3 regions of the Lonsdalea populi genome follow, and region 2 is predicted to be linked to each of the others. Evidence: predicted binding sites of a transcription regulator. Region 2 holds the regulator's gene; each other region holds the start of a gene.
The links. The regulator ArgR, encoded in region 2, controls arginine synthesis, uptake and breakdown. The targets are predictions, from matches to a motif close to ANTGAATAAAAATACANT.

Region 1 (4,199 bases), 220 kb from region 2:
GCATGGCGGTTTCGAACGATAGCCGGGTGCGGGTGGAGGCTTCGAAGAAGCAGCTGGCAATCACCTTATGTTTCAACAGCTCGGGCTGCGGGTTCGCTTTCAGGCTGGCGGCGACTTTCAGCGTCAGCAGCAGATCGTCCCGGCTGAGATCGTTTATCGAGATAATGTGTCTTTTATAAAGCGGATTGACCATTTTGCGATTCTCCTAACGGTTCGGCACGGTAGACAGGTTGGCGGCCTGACGCCCTTTTTGACAGACAAAAAAAAGCCCCTCAACGAGGGGCTTTTTTAATGAAATTAGGGTGTACAGGGAGTAAAAACGCGGCGTGGCTGCCAGAAGGCAGTTGCGGTTGATGACCGACAAAGATGGCTGCGTTGGACATGGTTCCTCCCGGCAAATTGCCCGGAATTATACGCGTGGAAGAGGCGAATTCAAGCGAAAAACGCAGATTTTGCCTGTGAGCAACCGGTTGCGACTGCGTATGCGCGACTGCCGTCGGCGGACGATCATGAGGCCGGGACGGCAGTGACATGAAACTGCGGTTTACACGTTGGGGCTGAGGGTGGCGACCATCACGGCTTTGATGGTGTGCATCCGGTTTTCCGCCTGATCGAACACGATGCTGTGTTTGGACTCGAAAACCTCATCGGTGACTTCCATGCCGCCGTGTAAGCCGTATTGTTCGGCCATCTGTTTGCCGAGAATGGTTTGGTCGTCATGAAAGGCGGGCAGGCAGTGCAGGAATTTGACCTGAGGATTGCCCGATGTCGCAATCATGGTCATATTGACCTGATAGGGTTTTAGCAAATCGATACGCTGCGCCCACACGTCTTTCGGTTCGCCCATGGATACCCACACGTCGGTATAGATGAAGTCGACGTCTTTGACGCCCGTCGCGACATCTTCCGTCAGCGTGATGCTGCCGCCGGTTTTCTCTGCCACTGCCTGACATTCCGCCACCAGACCTGTTTCCGGCCAGCAGCTTTTCGGTGCGATCAGGCGCAGATCCAGTCCGGTCAACGCCGCCGCTTCCAGCATGGTGTTACCCATATTGTTACGGGCGTCGCCGACGTAAGCCAATTTCATCTCGGACAGTGAGCGGCCAAGTGCGTACTCTTGCATCGTCAGCAGGTCCGCCAGCAACTGGGTAGGGTGAAATTCATCGGTCAGCCCGTTCCATACCGGTACGCCGGACAGCTCCGCCAGCGTTTCAACCCGTTCCTGTCCATAGCCGCGATACTGAATGCCGTCGTACATCCGACCCAGCACGCGCGCCGTATCTTTCATAGACTCCTTGTGACCAATCTGGCTGCCGCTGGGGGCCAGATAGGTGACCCGCGCGCCCTGATCGTAAGCAGCAACTTCGAAAGAGCAGCGAGTACGGGTCGAATCTTTTTCGAAGATGAGTGCGATGTTTTTCCCTTGCAGATGACGGGCTTCGGCTCCGCTCTTTTTATCCGATTTCAGTTTTGCTGACAGGGCTAACAGGCTACTTATTTCTGTTGGAGTAAAATCCATCAGTCTTAAAAAATGACGTTTATAGAACGGGTTCATTGAACTTATCTCCGTGCGGGCAATACTTATGATTGAATTAAAATTCACTTTATATGTGTAAATATTCAATTTCAAGTGGCGTGGTCAAACTTTGTGGTGGAGCCAGGTGCGGGGCTGTGGGACAATGCGACGATATCTCGCCGTTTAATGAGGACTGAGTCATGGTAAACCGTGAATTGCTGGAAGAGCAGCGTGAAGAAACGCGGCTGATTATTGAAGAGTTGCTGGACGATGGCAGCGATCCTGACGCGGTCTACACCATCGAGCATCACTTCTCCGCCGATAAGTTCGAAGATCTGGAAAAGGTGGCGGTCGACGCCTTCAAACTGGGCTACGAAGTCACGGATGCGGAAGAGCTGGAAGTTGAAGAGGGCGTACTGCTGATGTGTTGCGACGTGATCAGCGAAGTGTCGCTCAAAGCCGAGATCATCGACGGTCAGGTCGAACAGTTGCTGTCATTGGCCGAGCGTCATGAAGTCAATTACGATGGTTGGGGTACCTACTTCGAAGACCCTAACGGCTCTGATGAAGATGATGAAGGCGAATTCTATGACGAGGATGATGACGGCAAACGTCACTAATTCCTCTTCTCCGTGACGGCCCCCTTCCTCCGGGCCTCTCGATGTTGCCGGCGGCATCACCGTCGGCAACCCTTTCTTACAGCGGCTTGATCATTCTCACTTCGCAGTCCACATGACCGGTACACCCTAACGCATAGGGAATGTGGCGGAACCCTAGCTTTTCATAGAGCCGAATGGCGCTGGTGAGGTGGCCGGTGGTCTCCAGATAACAGCGGCTGAAGCCGTGCTGGCGACCAAACTCCAAGGCCTGCTGCGCCAGCTGTCTCGCCAGTCCCCGTCCACGCGCGATGGGGAGGAAATACATTTTCTGCAGCTCGCAAATATCCGCCTCTCCCCCTGACAGCGGAGCCACGCCGCCGCCGCCGACCACTTCGTCGCCGCACTCCACGACCCAGTAAGCGCACTGCGGGCGGTTGTACAGCTGGAACAGCGAATCGAGGTCCGGATCGGCGACGGTGTAGCCTTTGTCCGCCGTCAACCCGAACTCAGCCGACACGCGGCGGATCACGCCAGCCATCGCGGCGTTGTCGGCCGCGGTGATGGGGCGGGTCAGACGTTGAACGGGAGTTGCGATTGTCATGGTGCTCAAATGCTCGCTTTTCAGTTAATCATGGTGGCCCAATGAGGAAAGTGGAAACATCGATTGTAATAACATTTTATCCGGCTTGAATGCAATCGTCGGAATTATCCTGCACAGGGCCGCCTCCCCAGATTGTTCAAGGGCTTGCGTTACGGGTTTCGATACCCCACTGACGGGCTGGCGAGGCGTTAAGAAGGGGGGCTTGGCTGCGCATTAAAAAAAGGGAGATCTTGCGATCTCCCTTGCATGAGCCGAATGGAGGTCACTGCGGCTGGCATTCTGCTTACAGCGCGGCGATGGTCGCCTGCTGCTCCAGCAGTTTCGTTTTTGCGTCGGCATAGTGGGTCAGCTTCTCACGCTCTTTTGCTACCACCGCTTCCGGCGCGCGCGCGACAAAGCCTTCGTTCGCCAGTTTGCTTTCGATACGAGAGATCTCGCCATCAATCTTTGCGACCTCTTTCGCTAAGCGATCCAGCTCGCTGGCCTTGTCGATCAGACCGGCCATCGGGATCAGCAGCTCGGCGCCGTCCACCAGCTTGGCGACGGAAACCGGGCCTTTATCGCCAGCGGGCAGGACGTCGATGCTCTCCAGCCGCGCCAGTGTTTTGATGAAGTTCATGTTCTCTGCGACCCGGCGCTGCGCTTCGGCGCTGCTGTCGCGCAGCAGCATTTCCAACGGTTTGCTGGGCGCAATATTCATCTCGGCGCGAATGTTACGCACGGCGACGATAGTTTGCTTGATCCACTCCAGATCGTGCAGCGCCTGACTGTCTTCCAGCGCGGCGTCGAAGGCCGGGAACGGCTGAAGCATGATGGTCTCGGCCTCAATGCCCTTCTGCACTTTCACACGCTGCCAGATCGTTTCCGTGATGAACGGAATGATTGGATGCGCCAGACGCAGCAAGGCTTCCAGCACCTGCACCAACGTGTGCCGCGTGCCGCGCAGTTCCGCTTCGCTGCCGCCGCTCATGACCGGCTTGGCCAGTTCCAGATACCAGTCGCAGAACTGGTTCCAGGTGAACTCATAGAGGATGTTGGCCGCCAGGTCGAAGCGGTAGCCGTCCAGCGCTTCGCGATAGGCTTTCACCGTGCGGTTGAATTCAGCCAGAACCCAGCGGTCGGCTAGCGACAGGACTCGTTCGCCTCCCTGTATACCGCAATCCTGTCCTTCAGTGTTCATCAGGACGAAGCGGCTGGCGTTCCACAGCTTGTTACAGAAGTTGCGATAGCCTTCCAGGCGCTTCATGTCCCAGTTGATGTCGCGACCGGTGGAGGCCAGCGCCGCCAACGTGAAGCGTAGGGCATCAGTACCATGCGGTTCGATACCGTTCGGGAACTGTTTCTCCGTGCGCTTGCGGATTTTTTCCGCCAGCTGCGGCTGCATCATGTTGCCGGTTCGTTTTTCCAGCAGCGCTTCCAGAGAGATACCGTCGACCATATCCAGTGGGTCGATGACGTTACCCTTGGATTTGGACATTTTCTG
Region 2 (4,199 bases):
AACGACAACAAGCCGCGCATTCCTTTCGGAAATGCACGGCCTTCGTATGCAACTGCTAAGTCTGCGGATTAATCACGCGATCGGAGGTTGCACCTCCTAAATTAATACAGACGAGTGCGGCGTGCGTTTTCTCGAGCCAGTTTCTTCGCGTGGCGTTTTACTGCGGACGCTTTAGCGCGTTTACGTTCAGTTGTCGGTTTTTCATAAAACTCACGACGACGAACTTCGGCCAAAACCCCTGCTTTTTCGCAGGAACGCTTGAAGCGACGCAGAGCTACGTCGAACGGCTCGTTTTCACGTACTTTAATTACCGGCATGTGCCTCTCACCTCAATAAATTCGGTTTGTCGCTGGCCTGGTGCCAGCCTTTTCAAAATGGTGCGGAATTCTACTGCAACAACGAGGCTGTTGTAAAGCATTGCGGCAATAACAAACCTCGCGGTCTTATGTCCACGCTCAAATGGGAGCGCTTATGGTAGACTATTCGCCGCTTGAAGCAAGCCGCTTGTTAACCGTAACCGAGAGTGAAAAAACAGCAATGCGCGTATTGGGTATTGAAACATCTTGTGATGAAACGGGAGTCGCGATTTATGACACTAAGGCCGGTCTCCTGGCAAACCAGCTCTACAGCCAGGTAAAACTGCACGCGGATTATGGCGGTGTCGTTCCTGAGCTCGCTTCCCGCGATCACGTTCGTAAAACCGTACCCTTGATTCAGGCGGCATTGCAGGAAGCTGAGCTGCAGCGTAAAGACATCGACGGGATTGCCTACACGGCTGGCCCCGGTCTAGTGGGCGCGCTGTTGGTTGGCGCGACGGTGGGGCGTTCGTTGGCGTTCGCATGGGATGTTCCAGCCATTGCTGTTCATCACATGGAAGGGCATTTGCTTGCCCCCATGCTGGAAGAGGATCCTCCCGCTTTTCCTTTTGTGGCGTTGTTGGTTTCGGGTGGTCACACTCAATTAATCAGCGTGACGGGGATCGGCGAATATCACTTGCTGGGCGAGTCAATCGACGATGCCGCTGGAGAAGCGTTTGATAAAACGGCCAAGCTGCTTGGGCTCGATTATCCCGGTGGCCCGCTGTTGTCGAAAATGGCTCAGTCCGGGGAGGCGGGTCGTTTCACGTTCCCTCGTCCAATGACCGACCGGCCAGGACTGGATTTCAGTTTTTCCGGACTGAAAACTTTTGCCGCGAATACTATCCGTGAACAGGGTAAAGACGCTCAAACCCAGGCGGACATTGCCCGTGCATTTGAAGATGCGGTGGTGGACACGTTGGCGATCAAGTGCCGACGAGCGTTGGATGAAACCGGATTTAAACGACTCGTTATCGCCGGCGGAGTCAGCGCTAATCGCACGTTACGGGAAAAACTGGCAGAGGTTATGGCTAAACGCGGTGGTGAAGTGTTTTATGCCCGACCTGAATTTTGTACCGACAACGGCGCGATGATCGCTTACGCGGGAGCCATCCGCTTGCAGCAAGGTGGATCGGCGTCATTGGGTGTGATGGTGCGGCCGCGTTGGCCGCTGGCCGAACTACCGTCTCTGTAAGGTGGCTTATAGCTCTTGTTCAAACAAGGCGAGAATGGCTTCGTAGAGCTGCTTCACGCTGAACCCCTTCGCCGGGGTGGTAAATATGGTGTCATCCCCGGCAATCGTACCGAGTATCCCTTCCGATTTTCCCAGAGAATCCAATAGCCGTGCGATGAGCTGAGCGGCACCCGGACTTGTGTGGATGACGACGACGGATTCGTTGAAGTCTACGTCCCGCACCAGATTTTTTAACGGGCTGGATGTGGTCGGCACGCCAAGTTCAGCGGGAAGGCAGTAAACCATCTCCATCTTGGCGTTACGCGTACGGACTGCGCCAAATTTGGTGAGCATTCTCGATACTTTGGACTGGTTAATATTTTTAAATCCCTCGTCCTGCAGTGCTTGCACAATCTCGCTCTGAGAACTGAATTTTTCTTCTTTTAACAGCGCATTGAATGCCTTAACCAACTCTTCCTGCTTTGTTGAATGACGCATTTGGCTGCGGTCCATCATGGTTAATCATGACGATATTATGCTGTGGAATGAATTTTTATGCAATCTGGGTGCCTAGCCAATCGATATAACAAGCTTTGCTGAGAAAAGAGGTTGCTAGTCGAAAATAAAACTGGAGAATGTGCGCCTGGTCACACAAAGGTCACTAAATTGTTACTCGAATGATTTTAGTTGTTATTTATTTGCCATGATTAATCTGTGCATGCTCAGGTAACGAGCTGGAGAAACCTCTAAGAGGTATCGCGACTTGTTACTTTAGTTATCTTAATTACATTTTTATAACCTGTGTGCATTTTAATTTATTATTAGCCAAATAGCGCTCTCGACGCGCCGATTGGTGGCCTTATTCTACTTTTTTATTATGAGCACGGACGTCTGTAACGAAACAAATCCACGGCATATTTAACTAATGATAATAAATTAAGGAGTTTAAGATGAAAGTTGCTGTTCTTGGAGCCGCCGGCGGTATCGGTCAGTCTCTGGCACTTCTTCTCAAAACCCAGCTTCCTTCAGGCTCAGAGCTATCACTTTATGATATTGCTCCCGTAACGCCAGGTGTTGCTGTAGATTTAAGTCACATCCCCACTGCGGTCACAATCAAAGGTTTTTGTGGTGAAGATGCGGCTTCCGCACTGGAAGGGGCTGATGTCGTTCTGATCTCCGCCGGTGTGGCTCGTAAGCCGGGCATGGATCGTTCCGATTTGTTCAACGTCAATGCAGGCATCGTCCGTAATCTGGTTGAGCAAGTGGCCCGCGTTTGTCCTAACGCTTGCCTCGGCATTATCACTAACCCGGTCAATACTATTGTGACTATTGCCGCAGAAGTATTGAAAAAGGCCGGCGTTTATAATCGGAACAAACTCTTTGGCGTGACAACACTGGATATCTTTCGCTCCAACGTTTTTGCCGCCGAGCTTAAGGGCAAACAACCGCAGGACATCGAAGTGCCTGTGATTGGTGGTCATTCCGGCGTGACTATTCTGCCGTTGCTGTCGCACATCCCAGGACTCAGCTTTACTGAACAGGAAGCAGTCGCTCTGACCGACCGTATTCAGCATGCCGGCACGGAAGTGGTTGAAGCCAAGGCTGGAGGAGGCTCCGCAACCTTGTCCATGGGCCAGGCTGCCGCACGTTTTGGCGTCTCTTTGGTTCGTGCGTTGCAAGGCGAAAGCAACATCGTGGAATGTGCGTATGTTGAAAGCGATGGCGAATATGCCCGCTTCTTTGCTCAGCCGTTATTATTGGGCAAAGAGGGCATCGCCCAGCGTATGCCTATTGGCCCTCTCAGCGACTTCGAGCAGCGTTCTCTGGATAAGATGCTGGATACGTTAAAAGAAGATATTGCGATGGGCGTCTCCTTCGTCAATAAGTAGCTTTCACTGTACGTCTAAGAGTGAATACAAGCCGGAGAATTCGTTCTTCGGCTTTTTTTCGTTCACTGCGGCCGAATCAATTTTTTGCGATCGAGCAGTTCGTTTGTTTCAGGATTATAGTAACGGCTGGGCCAGATTTCGGCAGGGTGTATTCCTAGCGCATCCGCAATCAGCCACTCTCCTTTCGGCCATGGGCGCGATATAGCATTAGCAAGCGTGGACGAACTTAATCCGGCAGACCGTGATACTGCGGCAAGGGTGGTCCCTTTTTTCTTTAATGCCGCAATGATATCAGCAGGGTGCCAGTCATGTTTCCTTGAATTCATAATCCTTCCCTTAGTGCTATAAGACGACAGTGTATTAGTGGTATAACTAACGAATTGGGTTAAATGGTTTCATGAACTAAAAAACCATTATTTGGAAATAATATATCATCAGTTTTCTAATTATTTCCAAAATTATTTCCTAATAAATCTTTTTTTGTAATGAGTAGCACTATCGGGATGAAATGGACATGAAAAAAGAGTGGTTTGCGACCAGCGAGTTGGTTGGCATCGGCGGACTCCCTAAATCACGGCAAGGATTGAATAAACGTGCCCGAGAAGATGGTTGGGAAAAACGTCGCAGAAAAGGTGTGCAAGGACGAGGTGTTGAATATTCAATACACAGCTTGCCTGACTCCGTACAGCAGTCTTTATTGCTAATGCAGGAAACACCCGGAGAATATTCAGCGAAGCCATCGGATATGCTGCCGGTGTGGATGCAGATATATCAACAGCT
Region 3 (4,199 bases), 1.6 Mb from region 2:
AAGGATACACGGATTATCTCCAACGTATCGCCAGCGGTGACGCTCCGGAACAAGTATTACACGCCTTTCAACGTTACCGACAACTGTGCGCGCTAAGAGAGGGGCCGTTTGGCGTTTCCGGACTGAATCAGCGGATTGAACGCGCGTTGCAGGCGGCGGGATTGATTCAACGACCCGCGCTCAACGGCGGGCGCTGGTATGTCGGCCGCCCGGTGATGATTGAGCGCAACGACGCCGTGCTGGGGCTATTCAACGGCGACATCGGCATTAGTATGACAAACGATCAGGGTGAGCTCCGTGTCTATTTCCAACTGCCGGATGGTCGAACCAAATCGGTCGCTCCCAGCCGGCTGCCGCCGCATGAAACGGCCTATGCCATGACCGTGCATAAGTCTCAGGGCTCTGAGTTCGAACACACGGCGTTGGCGCTGCCGAATCACTTTCTGCCTGTTCTGACGCGGGAATTGGTGTACACCGCGATCACTCGCGCCCGGAAGCGGCTGTCGCTATACAGCGATAGGGCATTACTGTGCCGGGCGGTGAGCACGCCGACGCAGCGCTATAGCGGACTCGAGGCGCGTATTCGATCCTTGATGGCGGAGTAGACGGTCGAATCCGGAAAGGGTAGGCCAAGGGAGCGGCGCGAAAGAACAGGGCTTGCGCGCCGGTCTGGTCCGGCGATAGTGCTTTAGAGATCCATAACCAGTATTTTCGAACGGCGCTGATAGTTATACAGCTCCTGCTTACGCCTCGGCAGCATCGCGACCTCAGCGGGCTGGAAGCCGCGCTCCTGGAACCAGTGGATACTGTGCGTCGTCAGCACGAACAGGCGTTTAAGCCCCTGATGACGAGCCTGAGTCTCGATGTGATGCAGCAGTTGGTCGCCGCGGGAAGAGTTGCGGTATTCCGGGTGAACCGCCACGCAGGCCATCTCGGCAATGCTTTCTTCAGGGAACGGATAAAGCGCCGCACAGGCGATAGTCAGGTTATCCCTGACGACCACGGTGAATTTGTCGATTTCCATTTCCAGCTGTTCGCGGGAGCGACGCACCAGAATGCCTTGCTGTTCCAGCGGATGAATCAGTTCCAGAATCCCCCCGATATCGTTGATGGTCGCGCGGCGCACCTGCTCGGCGCTCTCCATGACGACCTGCGTCCCGATACCATCACGGGAAAACAGTTCCTGCAACAGCGCGCCATCTTCCTGATAGCTAATCAGATGGCTGCGGCGTACTCCGCTGCGGCAGGCTTTCACGGCGCCGCGCAGGAAACGTACCACTTCGGAATTGAAGTCTTCTAATTCCTCCTGGTTATGGATCAGGCGCTGAGCCTCTTCCGGCAGCATTTCAGGGATGACTTTACCGTTCTGGTCAGTGACGCCTTGCTCGGCGCAGAAGCCAATCATCTTTTCCGCCCGCAGTTTTATCGCCAACTGCGTCGCGACCTCTTCTGAGGTCAGATTGAAGCTTTCGCCGGTCACGGAAACCGCGACGGGGCCAAGCAATACGATAGCGCCGCTCGCCAACTGGCGGTGGAGCGCCTCTTCATCAATACGGCGAATGCGCCCGCTGTGACAGTAGTCCACGCCGTCGTCGACGCCGAGCGGCTGGGCGATAACAAAATTGCCGCTGACAACGTTGATATGCGCGCCCTGCAGCGGCGTATTGGTCAGGCTCATAGACAGACGGGCGGTGATATCCAGTTGCAGCATGCCGGCGGCTTGCTTGACCAGCTCCAGCGTGGTGCTGTCGGTGATGCGGGTATGTTTGTGGTAGGTCGGCTCGCAATGGTGTGCGACCAGATTGGCGTCGATCTGCGGACGGGCGCCATAGACCACAACCAACTTGATGCCCAGGCTGTGAAGCAGACCGATGTCGCTGACGATATTACTGAAGTTTTCATGTTCAATCGCTTCACCGCCTAGCATGATGACGAACGTTTTGCCGCGATGCGCGTTGATATAAGGAACTGAATGGCGGAAGCCTTGGACCAGTTCTGTACTACGTTCCTTCACTGCAAGCCTCATGAATTTTTATTCGGTATTTTTGTATTTTTATTCTTAATGGCGTAAAAGGCAAGCGTTTCGTCGTCCGCGTGTGTTCTTGCGCAAACCCCGTATTCACGCTTTACCAGAAAACATTTTTCATGACAGTATCGGGCAGATTCGCTAAAGTTTCGGGCATTTCCAAAAAACATAACCTTTTTTATCGTCATTGGTTGTTATCCCGTACTTAACCGGAGCTGCATGTCTGATTCGACCCCCCCTCTGACCCGCCGACGACTATTGCAGGGTGCGGCCGCGACCTGGCTGCTGAGCGTCACCGGCGTGGGTATCGCCGCCACATCGCAGGTTATTGCCGTGCGTATCTGGCCCGCATCGGCCTATACCCGCGTCACGCTGGAATCCAGTCATCCTCTGAAGTATCGGCAATTCATGCTGGATAACCCCCGGCGGTTGGTGGTGGACATCGAAAATGTCTCGCTGAACAGCGTGCTGAAAAATGTAGGCCAACGCTTCAATCAGGGTGACCCTTATATCAAGACCGCCCGGGCAGGACAGTTCGATAAGCAGACGGTGCGGCTAGTGTTGGAACTTAAGCAGCAGGTCAGCCCCAAAACGTTTGCGCTTTCTCCGGTCGCCGGATTCAAAAATCGTCTGGTGCTCGATCTATACCCGGTAGAAGGACGCTACGACAATGCGGACGATCCGCTGTTGGCGCTGCTGGAGGATTACAACAAGGGCGATCTTGAACGAACGCTGCCGACGGAAGCGCCGCTTGCCGGGAAACCTGGGCGGGAGCGGCCGCTGGTGGTGATGTTGGATCCGGGGCATGGCGGGGAAGATCCCGGCGCGATCGGCAAAAATCGGACGCGTGAAAAGGACGTTGTGCTGCAAATTGCACGTCGCCTGAAGGCATTGATCGATCGCGAGCCCTACATGAAAGCGTTTATGACGCGCAATGAAGACGTGTTTATCCCGCTACAGGTGCGTGTGGCGAAAGCCCGCAAGCAGCGGTCCGATTTGTTTATCTCTATTCATGCGGATGCCTTTACCAACCGAGCAGCTAAAGGTTCGTCGGTGTTTGCGCTGTCGAAGAAAGGCGCGACCAGTTCCGCCGCGCGTTTTCTGGCCCAGACGCAGAACGAATCCGATTTAATCGGCGGGGTCAGCATGAGCGGCGATCGTTATCTTGACCACACCATGCTGGATATGGTGCAGACGCTGACAATCAACGACAGCCTCAAATTCGGCGGAGAAATTCTGCGTCGCATGGGGCGGATCAACCATCTGCATAAAAACAGCGTCGATCAGGCGGGATTTGCGGTATTAAAAGCGCCGGATATTCCTTCTGTACTGGTGGAAACGGCCTTTATCAGTAATCCGGAAGAAGAGCGTAAATTGCGTACCGCGCGATTCCAACAGCAGGTGGCGCAGTCAATTCTCGAAGGGATCAAAGCGTATTTCGCTCAGCGGGCCAGATAGGTCAGGAGTCGAAGAGGGGGATGAGCTGCGGCGCACCCCTCCCAGTTCACAGATCTCAGGATGAGGTGGCCTTAAAACGCAAAAAACACCTGTTAAGGTGTTTAATGATAATTGGTTGCGGGGGCCGGATTCGAACCGACGACCTTCGGGTTATGAGCCCGACGAGCTACCAGACTGCTCCACCCCGCGTCCCTATTATAACTTTTCTTTCTGACTGCTTTCACTTCTCAGGCATAATGGTTGCGGGGGCCGGATTTGAACCGACGACCTTCGGGTTATGAGCCCGACGAGCTACCAGGCTGCTCCACCCCGCGGCCGTATTATGGCTTTCTTTCTGACTGCTTTCACGTCTCAGACGTAAATTGGTTGCGGGGGCCGGATTTGAACCGACGACCTTCGGGTTATGAGCCCGACGAGCTACCAGGCTGCTCCACCCCGCGTCCGTGGAAGCGCACTATACTCTCCGAGCGTTTCTATGCAACCCCTTTTTAGCAAAAATCCATGATTTCACTTGTCTTTGTTTGTTTCTTCATCTATTGCCGTAAAATAGGTAAGGATATTGTTTACGTAGAACGGCGCGGTTTGGGATATGGGGCGCATTTCATTTTACCCACCCGTTTGCTATCGTTCCATGTTGGACACCACTTAAGAAGAGAGCGCGGAACAATGAAAGGATGGCGGGGCAGTTGTGTGTTGGTCGGTTTAGCGATCGCCG

Region 1: a site for ArgR is predicted at 1,587-1,604, ahead of argF (ornithine carbamoyltransferase). Genes of this name have one in related genera too.
Region 3: a site for ArgR is predicted at 2,045-2,062, ahead of argA (amino-acid N-acetyltransferase). Genes of this name have one in related genera too.

What each region holds. Positions count from the first base shown of each region.
Region 1 is NZ_CP065534.1:3,443,039-3,447,237, reverse strand. Features, by position in the region: gene pyrB (aspartate carbamoyltransferase) at 1-193, opposite strand, end outside; gene argF (ornithine carbamoyltransferase) at 545-1,555, opposite strand; gene rraB (ribonuclease E inhibitor RraB) at 1,717-2,136, shown strand; gene I6N93_RS15220 (GNAT family N-acetyltransferase) at 2,213-2,716, opposite strand; gene I6N93_RS15215 (valine--tRNA ligase) at 3,000-4,199, opposite strand, start outside.
Region 2 is NZ_CP065534.1:3,219,677-3,223,875, reverse strand. Features, by position in the region: gene rpsU (30S ribosomal protein S21) at 102-317, opposite strand; gene tsaD (tRNA (adenosine(37)-N6)-threonylcarbamoyltransferase complex transferase subunit TsaD) at 538-1,551, shown strand; gene argR (transcriptional regulator ArgR) at 1,558-2,028, opposite strand; gene mdh (malate dehydrogenase) at 2,481-3,419, shown strand; gene I6N93_RS14100 (helix-turn-helix domain-containing protein) at 3,482-3,745, opposite strand; gene I6N93_RS14095 (DNA-binding protein) at 3,934-4,199, shown strand, end outside.
Region 3 is NZ_CP065534.1:955,029-959,227, forward strand. Features, by position in the region: gene recD (exodeoxyribonuclease V subunit alpha) at 1-605, shown strand, start outside; gene argA (amino-acid N-acetyltransferase) at 689-2,026, opposite strand; gene amiC (N-acetylmuramoyl-L-alanine amidase AmiC) at 2,246-3,484, shown strand; tRNA gene I6N93_RS04285 (tRNA-Met) at 3,597-3,673, opposite strand; tRNA gene I6N93_RS04290 (tRNA-Met) at 3,722-3,798, opposite strand; tRNA gene I6N93_RS04295 (tRNA-Met) at 3,848-3,924, opposite strand; gene mltA (murein transglycosylase A) at 4,151-4,199, shown strand, end outside.